Regions from separate parts of the Bifidobacterium sp. UTCIF-39 genome, predicted to be linked through region 2. Evidence: riboswitches for the same ligand, from Rfam matches in the RefSeq annotation. Region 2 holds a riboswitch; each other region holds the start of a gene.
The links. Region 2 has a riboswitch for thiamine pyrophosphate ahead of thiM (hydroxyethylthiazole kinase). Riboswitches for the same ligand answer to the same signal wherever they lie in the genome.

Region 1: linked by a shared signal. The riboswitch ahead of thiS (sulfur carrier protein ThiS) and the one ahead of thiM (hydroxyethylthiazole kinase) in region 2 are both predicted to bind thiamine pyrophosphate.
Region 3: linked by a shared signal. The riboswitch ahead of EP30_RS08750 (ECF transporter S component) and the one ahead of thiM (hydroxyethylthiazole kinase) in region 2 are both predicted to bind thiamine pyrophosphate.

The regions. Positions count from the first base shown of each region.
Region 1 covers NZ_JEOG01000002.1:242,212-245,489, reverse strand. Annotated here, with positions in the region: gene EP30_RS02000 (putative ABC transporter permease) at 1-733, shown strand, start outside; gene EP30_RS01995 (thiazole synthase) at 763-1,629, opposite strand; gene thiS (sulfur carrier protein ThiS) at 1,714-1,908, opposite strand; TPP riboswitch at 2,100-2,199, opposite strand; gene EP30_RS01985 (putative heavy metal-binding protein) at 2,292-2,621, shown strand; gene EP30_RS01980 (HesA/MoeB/ThiF family protein) at 2,773-3,278, shown strand, end outside.
Region 2 covers NZ_JEOG01000018.1:46,972-50,249, forward strand. Annotated here, with positions in the region: gene thiE (thiamine phosphate synthase) at 1-357, opposite strand, end outside; gene thiM (hydroxyethylthiazole kinase) at 414-1,280, opposite strand; TPP riboswitch at 1,275-1,449, opposite strand; gene EP30_RS08085 (glycine--tRNA ligase) at 1,673-3,148, shown strand.
Region 3 covers NZ_JEOG01000021.1:40,526-43,803, forward strand. Annotated here, with positions in the region: gene EP30_RS08745 (ABC transporter ATP-binding protein) at 1-1,114, opposite strand, end outside; gene EP30_RS08750 (ECF transporter S component) at 1,118-1,738, opposite strand; TPP riboswitch at 1,794-1,915, opposite strand; gene EP30_RS08755 (dipeptidase) at 2,043-3,278, opposite strand, start outside.

The DNA of each region.
Region 1 (3,278 bases), on a different contig from region 2:
GGACACGCCGATGTCGTTGGTGACCATGTTCCTGCTGGGTGCGGTGGGCGCATCGGTACTCGAATACGTGACGTCATGGGTGATGGAGAAGGCGTTCCATGCACGATGGTGGGATTACTCGCACTTCAGATTCAATATCAACGGACGTATCTGCCTGATCGGCGCGATCATATTCGGCGTATTCGGCGTACTGATCGTGGATGTGGCCCAGCCGTGGGTGGAACAATGGACCGCGATGATCCCGCTGCCGCTATTCCATACGATCATCGCGGTGCTGATGGTGACGATCCTCGTGGACTTCCTGATCACCGTGATCGGCCTCAGCGGCTTCGCCCGGCGTCTGGCCGAATTCTCCCAGATATTGGAACGCAGCCGCGACATCATCCGCGAACGACTGGGCGATTATGCGCTCGACCCGATCGAGGCGTTGCAACGATACAGTGACGCCGCCGCGGGACGACTGCAGTCGTACAAGGGAGCCGCCGCGGACCGGATGCGTGATCTTGCCGACAACCTTCCCGATCTGCCGGGACTGGTCACGCGCGTGCAGGGGATCAGCCGGCTGTACGACACGCTTACCAATGCGCTCAACGCGCAGCAGAAACGTATGATCCGCTCGTTCCCCCGCATGACATCCGTTGACTATGGCGAGACGATCAAGCAGCTGCGTGAGATGCTGAATCGCAACGATCGCAAACATGATGATCGCGATCGTTGCGACAACGATCGGTGATACAGCCGCACAGAACGACTATCAGTGCATCAGTGCAAATATCCCGTGGTGGGACTGGACGGCACAGCCTGTCCTTCGGTCACCTTGCCAAGACCGGCCAGATAGGCGGCACGTCCGGCGGCGATCGCATCCTTGAACGCGCGGGCCATGAGCGGAATGTTGCCGGCGCTCGCCACGGCGGTATAGGCCATCACGGCATCGGCACCCATCTCCATCGCATCGCAGGCCTGGCTCGGACGTCCGATGCCCGCGTCGATGATCACCGGCACGTTCGCATTGTCGATGATGATGCGAATGAAGTCACGCATACGCAGACCCATGTTCGAACCGATCAGCGAACCCAGCGGCATCACCGCGGCGGCACCGGCTTCCTCCAGCTGACGGGCTGCGATCGGATCCGGGAACATGTACGGCATGACCACGAATCCCTCCTTTGCCAGCATCTCCGTGGCACGGATCGTCTCGGCGTTATCGGGCAGCAGATACTTGGTCTCATGCTCGATCTCCACCTTCACGAAATCCGTGTGGCACACCTCGCGGGCCAGTCGGGCGATGCGCACAGCCTCCTCCGCATTACGGGCGCCCGACGTGTTCGGCAGCAGGGTGATGCCCTCGGGAATGTAATCGAGCACGCTGTTTTCCGTGGTCTGTGCACGACGAAGCGCCATCGTGACGATCTGCGTGCCGGCATGCTCCACCGTGGCCTTGATCAGATTGAGATCATACCGGCCGGATCCCAGAATGAAGCGGGACTCGAACTCATGGCCGCCAAGATTCAGCGGCTTGTCGACCACTTCGGGCATAGGGGCTGCAGTGCCTACCGGATTCGTGACCGCGGGCTGCGGCGGCAGGGGAGTGGCGGCTACGGATTCCTCAGTGACGGGATTGGGGATCATGATTGGCTCCTTGATTGATGACGGAGATTGATAACGGAATGAAATGATGCTGAACGTGATGTCCGGTGTTCGACGCGCGCGAACTCAGCCGCCTTGAACGAACTGAACGATCTCCATGACCGACTGATCAGTGAGCATGACATCGTCACGCTTCTCCCGCGGCACGATGGCACCGTCGAGCTCCACGGCCACTCGTTCGGCACGGTAACCGTGCGACTCCAGATAGTCGGCGACGCTGACCGGCGTATCCAGCGTGACCTGTTCTCCATTGACCTGCATGAGTTCCTCCAAACTCGGCGAATATGAAAAAAGGGCGCACGAAACCAAGCCGTACCCTGCGTGGTGCGCCCGTTCATGAACCCGTCATGCCATATTCGATTATCGTCGTGGATACGGAATCGTTGGAATGAATAGCAAAGCAACTCCATAATCCACCATGGATGATGCGGAGTGATGATCATGCACTGCGTTGCGCAATCGATGACGATTCCTTACGGCGGCATGACCCGCATCAAGTCCACGGTCGAAGCGAAGCTTCCTCTCAGCCCAACGGCTCCCGTTCGTACACCAATCACCCTACCTGCTCGTGCAGACGCCGGCGCGCCGAACACGGTAAGGTGGGAATACGGTTCCCGAATCAGGGAACACCGATCGAAGGGAATATCATGATCGTCACCACTACCCCCACCGTCGAGGGCTACACCATCACCGGCTATTACGGCATTGTGTTCGGCGAGGTCATTTCCGGTGTGAACATCCTCAAGGATCTCGGAGCTGGCCTGCGCAACGTGTTCGGCGGCCGCAGCCAGGGTTATGAGAACGAGCTGGTCAACGCGCGCGAGGAGGCGCTCGCCGAAATGCAGCAGCGCGCCTCCGCGCTCGGCGCCCATGCCGTGGTGGGCGTGGACATCGATTACGAGGTGCTTGGCCAGGGCGACATGCTCATGGTCACCGCATCGGGAACCGCGGTCCAGCTCGCCGCCAAGGCCTGAACGACGCGGGATGGCCGCTGTGTTTCCGTGCCGTCGGCCGAGGACTCCGTCCAGCCGTGAATTCAAGATGTTGAACGATTGAGCACACGGGCGCAAGGAGAACGACTTCATGGAACCGCAGCAGACGCAGACGACCACGGCGAAACCGCGCATCACGCTTTCCGACGATCAGATCGACCGGTACGCGCGGCATCTGATCCTCAAGGGCGTGGGCGTGCGTGGACAGAAGCGTCTGCTCGCGGCGAAGGTGCTGATCGTCGGAGCCGGCGGTCTGGGATCCCCTGTCGTCCTGTATCTGGCGGCGGCCGGCGTGGGCACACTCGGCATCGTGGATGACGACGTGGTGGACGTCAGCAATCTGCAGCGTCAGATCATCCACGACTCCGACAGGGTCGGCATGTCCAAGGCGGAATCCGCGAAGGAAAGCATCGTCAGACTGAACCCGGACGTGACGGTGAACGTGCATCGGACCATGTTCGACGCCGGCAACGCCGCCGAACTGATCGCCGACTACGACGTGGTGGTGGACGCCACCGATAACTTCGCTGCCAAGTTTCTGATCAATGACGCCTGCGTGCTCGCCGGGAAACCGTTCGTGCACGGCGGCGTGGTGCAATTCGCCGGGCAGGTCATGGACTACGTTCCCGGGCAGGGGCC
Region 2 (3,278 bases):
GAGCAGCCTGCGGCATGCGGTGGCGGGAACATCGGTCTGGCCCACGTGCACGCCGTCCACCTTGATGCCCATATCGCGGGCGGCGAGCACCACGTCCAGACGATCGTCGATCAGCAGCGGCACGGTATCGCTTTTTCCGGCATCCGCGATCACCTGCGCGATATCCTTGGCCATGGCGATGATCTCGCCGGCATCGGAATGCTTGGCGCGCAGCTGCACGATGGTTACGCCGCCACGCAGGGCCTGTGCCACCACATCGGTGACCGGGCGGCCGTGCGTATCATCCGGGCCGAGCACCAGATAGGCGGATACATCGAGAATGTCGCGCATCGACGCGTACGGGAAACGGTTGGTCATGATTCGCTCCTTGCAGTATGAACAATGAATCGACAATGAATCAGGGAATCAGGGAATCAGGCGTAGATCGGCGACTGGGCGATCTCATCGGACGTGGTGTTCCACAGCGCATCGAGGAACGCCACTTGGAACGAGCCAGGACCCTCGGCCACACGTTCGGCGGCATCCGCCGCACGGTTGTAATGCAATGCCGCAGTCAGCGCGGCGACCAGCGGGCGGGCCACACAGGCGTACGTCGCCGTGACGCCGCCCAGGGAACAGCCCGCGCCCGTGATCTTCGTCATCCACACGCTGCCGCCGGGCAGACGGAAGTCGCGCTCGCCGTCGGTGACCAGATCCATGGCCCCCGATACCGACACCACACCCTTGGTGAACCGAGCGAGGGCATGGGCCGCGGGGATTGCCGCATCGATTTCATCATGAGCCTCCACGCCGGCGCGTGATTTGGAATCGGCTCCCTCCAGCCCCCAGATCCCGGCCAGCGCAATCGCCTCGGACGCGTTGCAGCGGATGATCGTGGGCGGGGTCTTCCGAAAGGCGCGAAGAATCTCGCCGCGCAGCTCGCCCGCTCCTGCTCCCACGGGATCAAGCACCCACGGCAGACCGCGGTCCACGGCATCGCGCGCGGCGGCAGGATACTCGTTGCGGAATTCCGCGAGCAATGTGCCCATATTGATGTAGGTGGCCTTGGAGGCTCCGGCGGAATCCAGAGCCTCGGCTTCTTCGCCGCTGTAGTGCATGGCCGCCGTGCCCCCTACGGCAAGCTGGGCGTTGGCGACGAAATTGATGGTGACGAAGTTCGTCAGCGACTGGGCGAGTGGCGTGGTCTCGCGTACGGCGTCCACGGCCTGCGCGATCTCGGCGCGCAGCGGATCACCGACGGTGAGGTTGCCGGATTCGAGGTTTTCGGAATCGGAACTCATATGAAGAATGCCTCCCTACGATGGTGTTGACCAACAGGTTCCAAGGGTCAGGCCGGCGCCTTTCTCAACCCGTTACGCGTCGATCCGATGGTGTTGCGCCTCGAAATCATGGTCGAGTCTTGGCCGAACCATCGTGCCGTACGTCGTACGGGTTCCCCTGCATTGTGCCATTGACGCTATGCCGCCGTTCGGACAACTTCGGCGACTTCAAGTGCTATGCGCGTATTGTGCGTCTTGTACTTGCGTCGCATCGTCGTTGCGCTGTCGTCATGTGCACGGCGATTCGATGGTGTGTTCCGGTCGTTCCGTCGTTGGCGTTGACTGTCAGCGTGTACGGATAGACTCAGGGGCGCAAAACAAGACCCCAAACCGTTCAAACCAGAAGGTGCATTGTGGCTCAGTCCAAACTTGATGAAGTCGTATCCCTCGCGAAGCGTCGCGGTTTCGTATTCCCCGCCGGTGAGATCTATGGCGGCACCCGTTCCGCATGGGATTACGGCCCGCTCGGCGTGGCGCTCAAGGACAATATCAAGCGCGAGTGGTGGCGTTCGATGGTTGTCACCCGTCCCGACGTCGTGGGCGTTGATACGTCCATCATCCTGCCCACCCCGGTGTGGGTCGCTTCCGGTCACGTCGCCGTGTTCAACGACCCGCTGGTCGAATGCCTGAACTGCCACAAGCGCAACCGCGCCGACAAGCTGCAGGAATCCTACGCCGAGAAGCACCATGACCAGCTGCCGGAGAACGGCATGGCCGACATCGTGTGCCCCGACTGCGGCACCCGTGGCAAGTGGACCGAACCGCGCGACTTCAACATGATGCTGCGCACCCATCTCGGCCCGGTGGAGGACGAGAACAGCCTGCACTACCTGCGTCCGGAGACCGCGCAGGGCATCTTCGTGGACTTCAAGAACGTGATGACCTCCTCGCGTTCCAAGCCGCCGTTCGGCATCGCCAATATGGGCAAGTCCTTCCGCAACGAGATCACTCCCGGCAACTTCATCTTCCGCACCCGTGAGTTCGAGCAGATGGAGATGGAGTTCTTCGTGGAGCCCGGCACCGATGAGGATTGGCACCAGTACTGGATCGACGCCCGTACCCAGTGGTACCTCGACCTCGGCGTCAAGCCGGAGAACCTGCGTCACTACGAGCATCCGAAGGAGAAGCTCGCCCACTACTCCAAGCGCACCGTGGACATCGAATACAAGTTCGGCTTCCAGGGATCCGACTGGGGCGAGCTCGAGGGCGTGGCCAACCGCACCGACTTCGATCTTTCCGCCCACGCCAAGCACTCCGGCGAGGACCTCAGCTACTTCAACCAGGCCACCGGCGAGCGCTACGTGCCGTACGTGATCGAGCCTGCGGCCGGCTTGACCCGCTCCCTGATGTGCTTCCTTGTGGACGCCTACGATGTGGACGAGGCTCCGAACACCAAGGGCGGCGTGGACAAGCGCACCGTGCTGCGCCTCGACCCGCGTCTGGCTCCGGTCAAGGCCGCCGTGCTGCCGCTCAGCAAGAAGCCCGAACTGCAGAACGTGGCCCAGAACCTGGCGAACGATCTGCGCCAGAACGAATGGATGATCGACTACGACGAGTCCGGCGCCATCGGCCGTCGTTACCGTCGCGAGGACGAGATCGGCACCCCGCTGTGCGTGACGGTCGACTTCGACACCCTCGACGATCAGGCCGTGACGATTCGTGACCGCGACACCATGAACCAGGAGCGCGTGGCTCTTGACAAGGTGGCCGACTACGTGGCCGCCCGCATCGGCGAGCACCGCACGCATGTGCCGCTCAAGCCCGTCGCCATGGGCGGCGAGGCATGGCCGGACAGCGTTCGTATTCAGGAGGCCGGCGGTCTGTACTGATCGCTCACGCCGTCATGCCCGGCTGATGTCGTTACGGTCACGGGCATGACCTGATTCCGTCTGATTTCGCTGCGACGTTGCCGAAACATCTGGAACGTCTGGAATGAAATCCGATGGATATGACATTTAT
Region 3 (3,278 bases), on a different contig from region 2:
CGAGCAATTCACGGCTCTTCCAATGGAATGGTTCGCGCGAGTTCGGTTTAGGAGCCAGATCGGATGCGATAAGCACCTGACCGGCCACAGGTTCGAGCAGTCCCGCCAGCGTGAGTGCGAGCGTGGACTTGCCGGCGCCGTTGGGGCCCATCAGCGCGTAGATGCGACCGCGTTCAAAGTCAAGATTCACATGTTCGCCCAGCGGCACGCCGTTACGTCCGAACGACAGATCCCGGGTGGACAGCACGATGCGCTCGTTCTCAACATCGTCAGTGGTGGCGGTGTCGGCGGTGTCATCATCGTCATCCGTGGGCGGGAAACTCGGAATCGCACGCCCCGGCACCCATGAGCCGCCATCGGCGAGAACATCACCCATGGTGGAGAACACCTCATCGGGCGTACCGTCGGCCAGCACACCGCCTTCATGGCTGTCGCCCGCGGCACCGAGCACGATCACGCGGTCGACCAGATCAAGCCAGACGTCGATATGATGTTCGACCACGACCATGGTCTGACCAGTGGACTCCACGACATGCCTCACCGCATCATGAACCTCACGCACGCCCGGTGGATCGAGATTCGCGGTGGGCTCATCGAGCAACAGCAAACCGGGACGCATGGCCAGTACGCCGGCCAATGCCAGACGCTGACGCTGACCACCGGACAGGTGCCGCGTGGAATGCGTGAGCTCAAGCGATTCAAGTCCCACGATGTCGAGCGACGCCCGGACCCGCTTCCACGTCTCGTCCTTGGGGACGCCAAGATTCTCACAGGCGAAGGCCACATCGTCGCCCGCACGTTCAAGGATGATCTGCGCATCCGGATCCTGCAACACCAATCCGGCCATACCGCGCGCGTCGTTGGCGTCCACTCCCCCGACGCTGAGCGTACCCTCGCGCACACCCTCGTCGTCACTGCCCAGCACGCCGGCCATGGCGGCCATGAACGTGCTCTTGCCGGCACCCGACGCGCCCAGCAGCAGCACGCGCTCGCCGGGACGGATCGTCAGATTCACATGACGCAGCGCGAAGTCCTTGCGGGTGGAATGACGCCAGCCCCAGTCGCGCGCCTCAACGCCGACCGGGGCCGCCTTCTGGAATACGGAATCGTTCACCGATCAGACCAGCGCCTTGGCCCTGCCGGACTCGAAACGGTCGAGCACGCCGGTGGCGGCGATGGCACGCTGCACGAACCACATGAGCAGGCCGGCGATCACGGCACCGGAGATCAGCGTGGTCACCAGATAGGACAGACCGTAGGTGCTAAAGAAGCCGATGCCCACGCGGCTGCCGAACGGGGAGAACTCGAACAGGTAGTTGCCGAAACCGGACAGCAGACCGGAAAGGGTGGCGGTCAGCGGGTTCCACACGCGGTAGCGCACCACGATGAAGATGATCTCGGCGAACACGCCTTGGACCAGACCGATGATGATCGAGCCGCTGATGCCGAATACGCCGCCGGCGCCGATGATGTATTCGATGCAGGCCGCGATCAGTTCGGCGTAGATGGCCGCGCCGGGCTTGCGCACGATGATGGCGGCCAGCGGACCGGCGAACAGCCAGAAGGCGCAGACCAGACCGTTGAAGCCAGGGAGCACGGCGTCAAGGGCGGTGGTCGGGATCTTGTAGATCAGATCCCAGCCGGCGAAGATCACACCGGATGCGACCGCGATGATGGATGCGACGACTATATCGACTACGCGCCAGCGCAGATTCGTCTTGGCGATGGTTTCAGACATGTGAGTTGTGCCTTTCCTCTCCATGGGGAACGCCGGTTGCGTTCCGCCACAAGGCACGGGAAAACGAGAGACATCCGTGCGCCGGCATTACCCGGTATACGTTCATACGGTCGAAGCAGTGCTTCCTCTCAGCCTTCGCATTCTGTGGGATATGCGAAAGCCCCCGTGTCCGAAGCTGATACTACACGGGGGCCTTACAAAGTGCAATGGTCAATTCCGCGAAATCATGGGAATCGTCGATGAACGGTTCCGTAGATCTACGTAGTTCACCATGATTGGCGGAACGACCGCACGTAATTTTGGGTTACCGGGCGAGCTTGCCGAGAATCAGCGCCTCGGCGAGGATGTTCTTCTTCAGACTCGGCAGGTCGATGGACTCGTTGGGGCTGTGCGCGTTGGCCTTCGGGTCCTCGGGGCCGGTGACCAGCACCTGCGCCTGGGGGAAGATACGCTGCAGTTCGGGGATGAACGGGATGGATCCGCCTTCGCCCTTGTTCGCGGGCTCCACGCCGAACGCCTCGGCCAGCGCCTCCTCGGCGTCCTTGACGGCGGTGCAGTTGGGGTCCATGGCCCAGCCCTTGCCGTTCTCCAGCGACTCGACGGTCACTTCGGCGCCAAACGGGGCGTTTGCCTTCAGGAACTCGGCGAGCGCGCGCTGCGCCTCCTCGGGCTCCTGGTTGGGCGAGGTGCGCATGGACAGGCGGAAGCGAGCGGAGTCGGCGATCACGTTGAACGAGCCGTCCACGGGATGCGCATCGAAGCCGATCACGGTCACGCTGGGCTTGGTCCACAGACGGGAGGCGATCGAATCAGTGCCGGCGAGACGATAGCCGGGCACCACAGCGGCGTCGGCGCGCAGGGACTCCTCGTCAAGATCGCGCTGGAGTCCGCCGATCGGCTCCTCGGCGAGCAGGCCGGGCACCACGAGGTTGCCGTCCTTGTCATACATGGACGCGATGAGCATGGATGCGAGCGTGTTCGCGTCGAGGATCGGACCGCCGAACTGGCCGGAATGCACGGGGTGGCCGAGCACGCGCACGGTCACGTCCACGCAGGTGTTGCCGCGCAGGGAGGTGGTCAGACTGGGGATCTCGGCGGACCAGTTGCCGGAATCGGCCACGATGATCACGTCGGATTCGAACTCGGCGGCATGCTCTTCGATGAACGGGATGAAGCTGGGCGACCCCATCTCCTCCTCGCCTTCGATGAACACCTTCACGTTCACACCCAGATCGTCTCCAAGGGCGTGCAGCGCGCCGGAGTGGATGGCGATGCCGCCGCCATCGTCGGCCGCGCCACGGCCGTACAGACGACCGTCGTCCTTGGCGGTGGCGACGAACGGATCGGTGTCCCACTCCTTGGGATCGGGAACCGGCTGCACGTCATGATGGGCATACAGCAGTACAGTGGGCGCCTGGGGATCCACGATGCGCGAACCGACGACCTCCCACGCACCGGGCGTGCCATCCGGGTTGCGCGACTGGACCACGCGAGCGTCCACGCCCTCCTCACGCAGCACCTCGGCCACGAATTCGGCGGA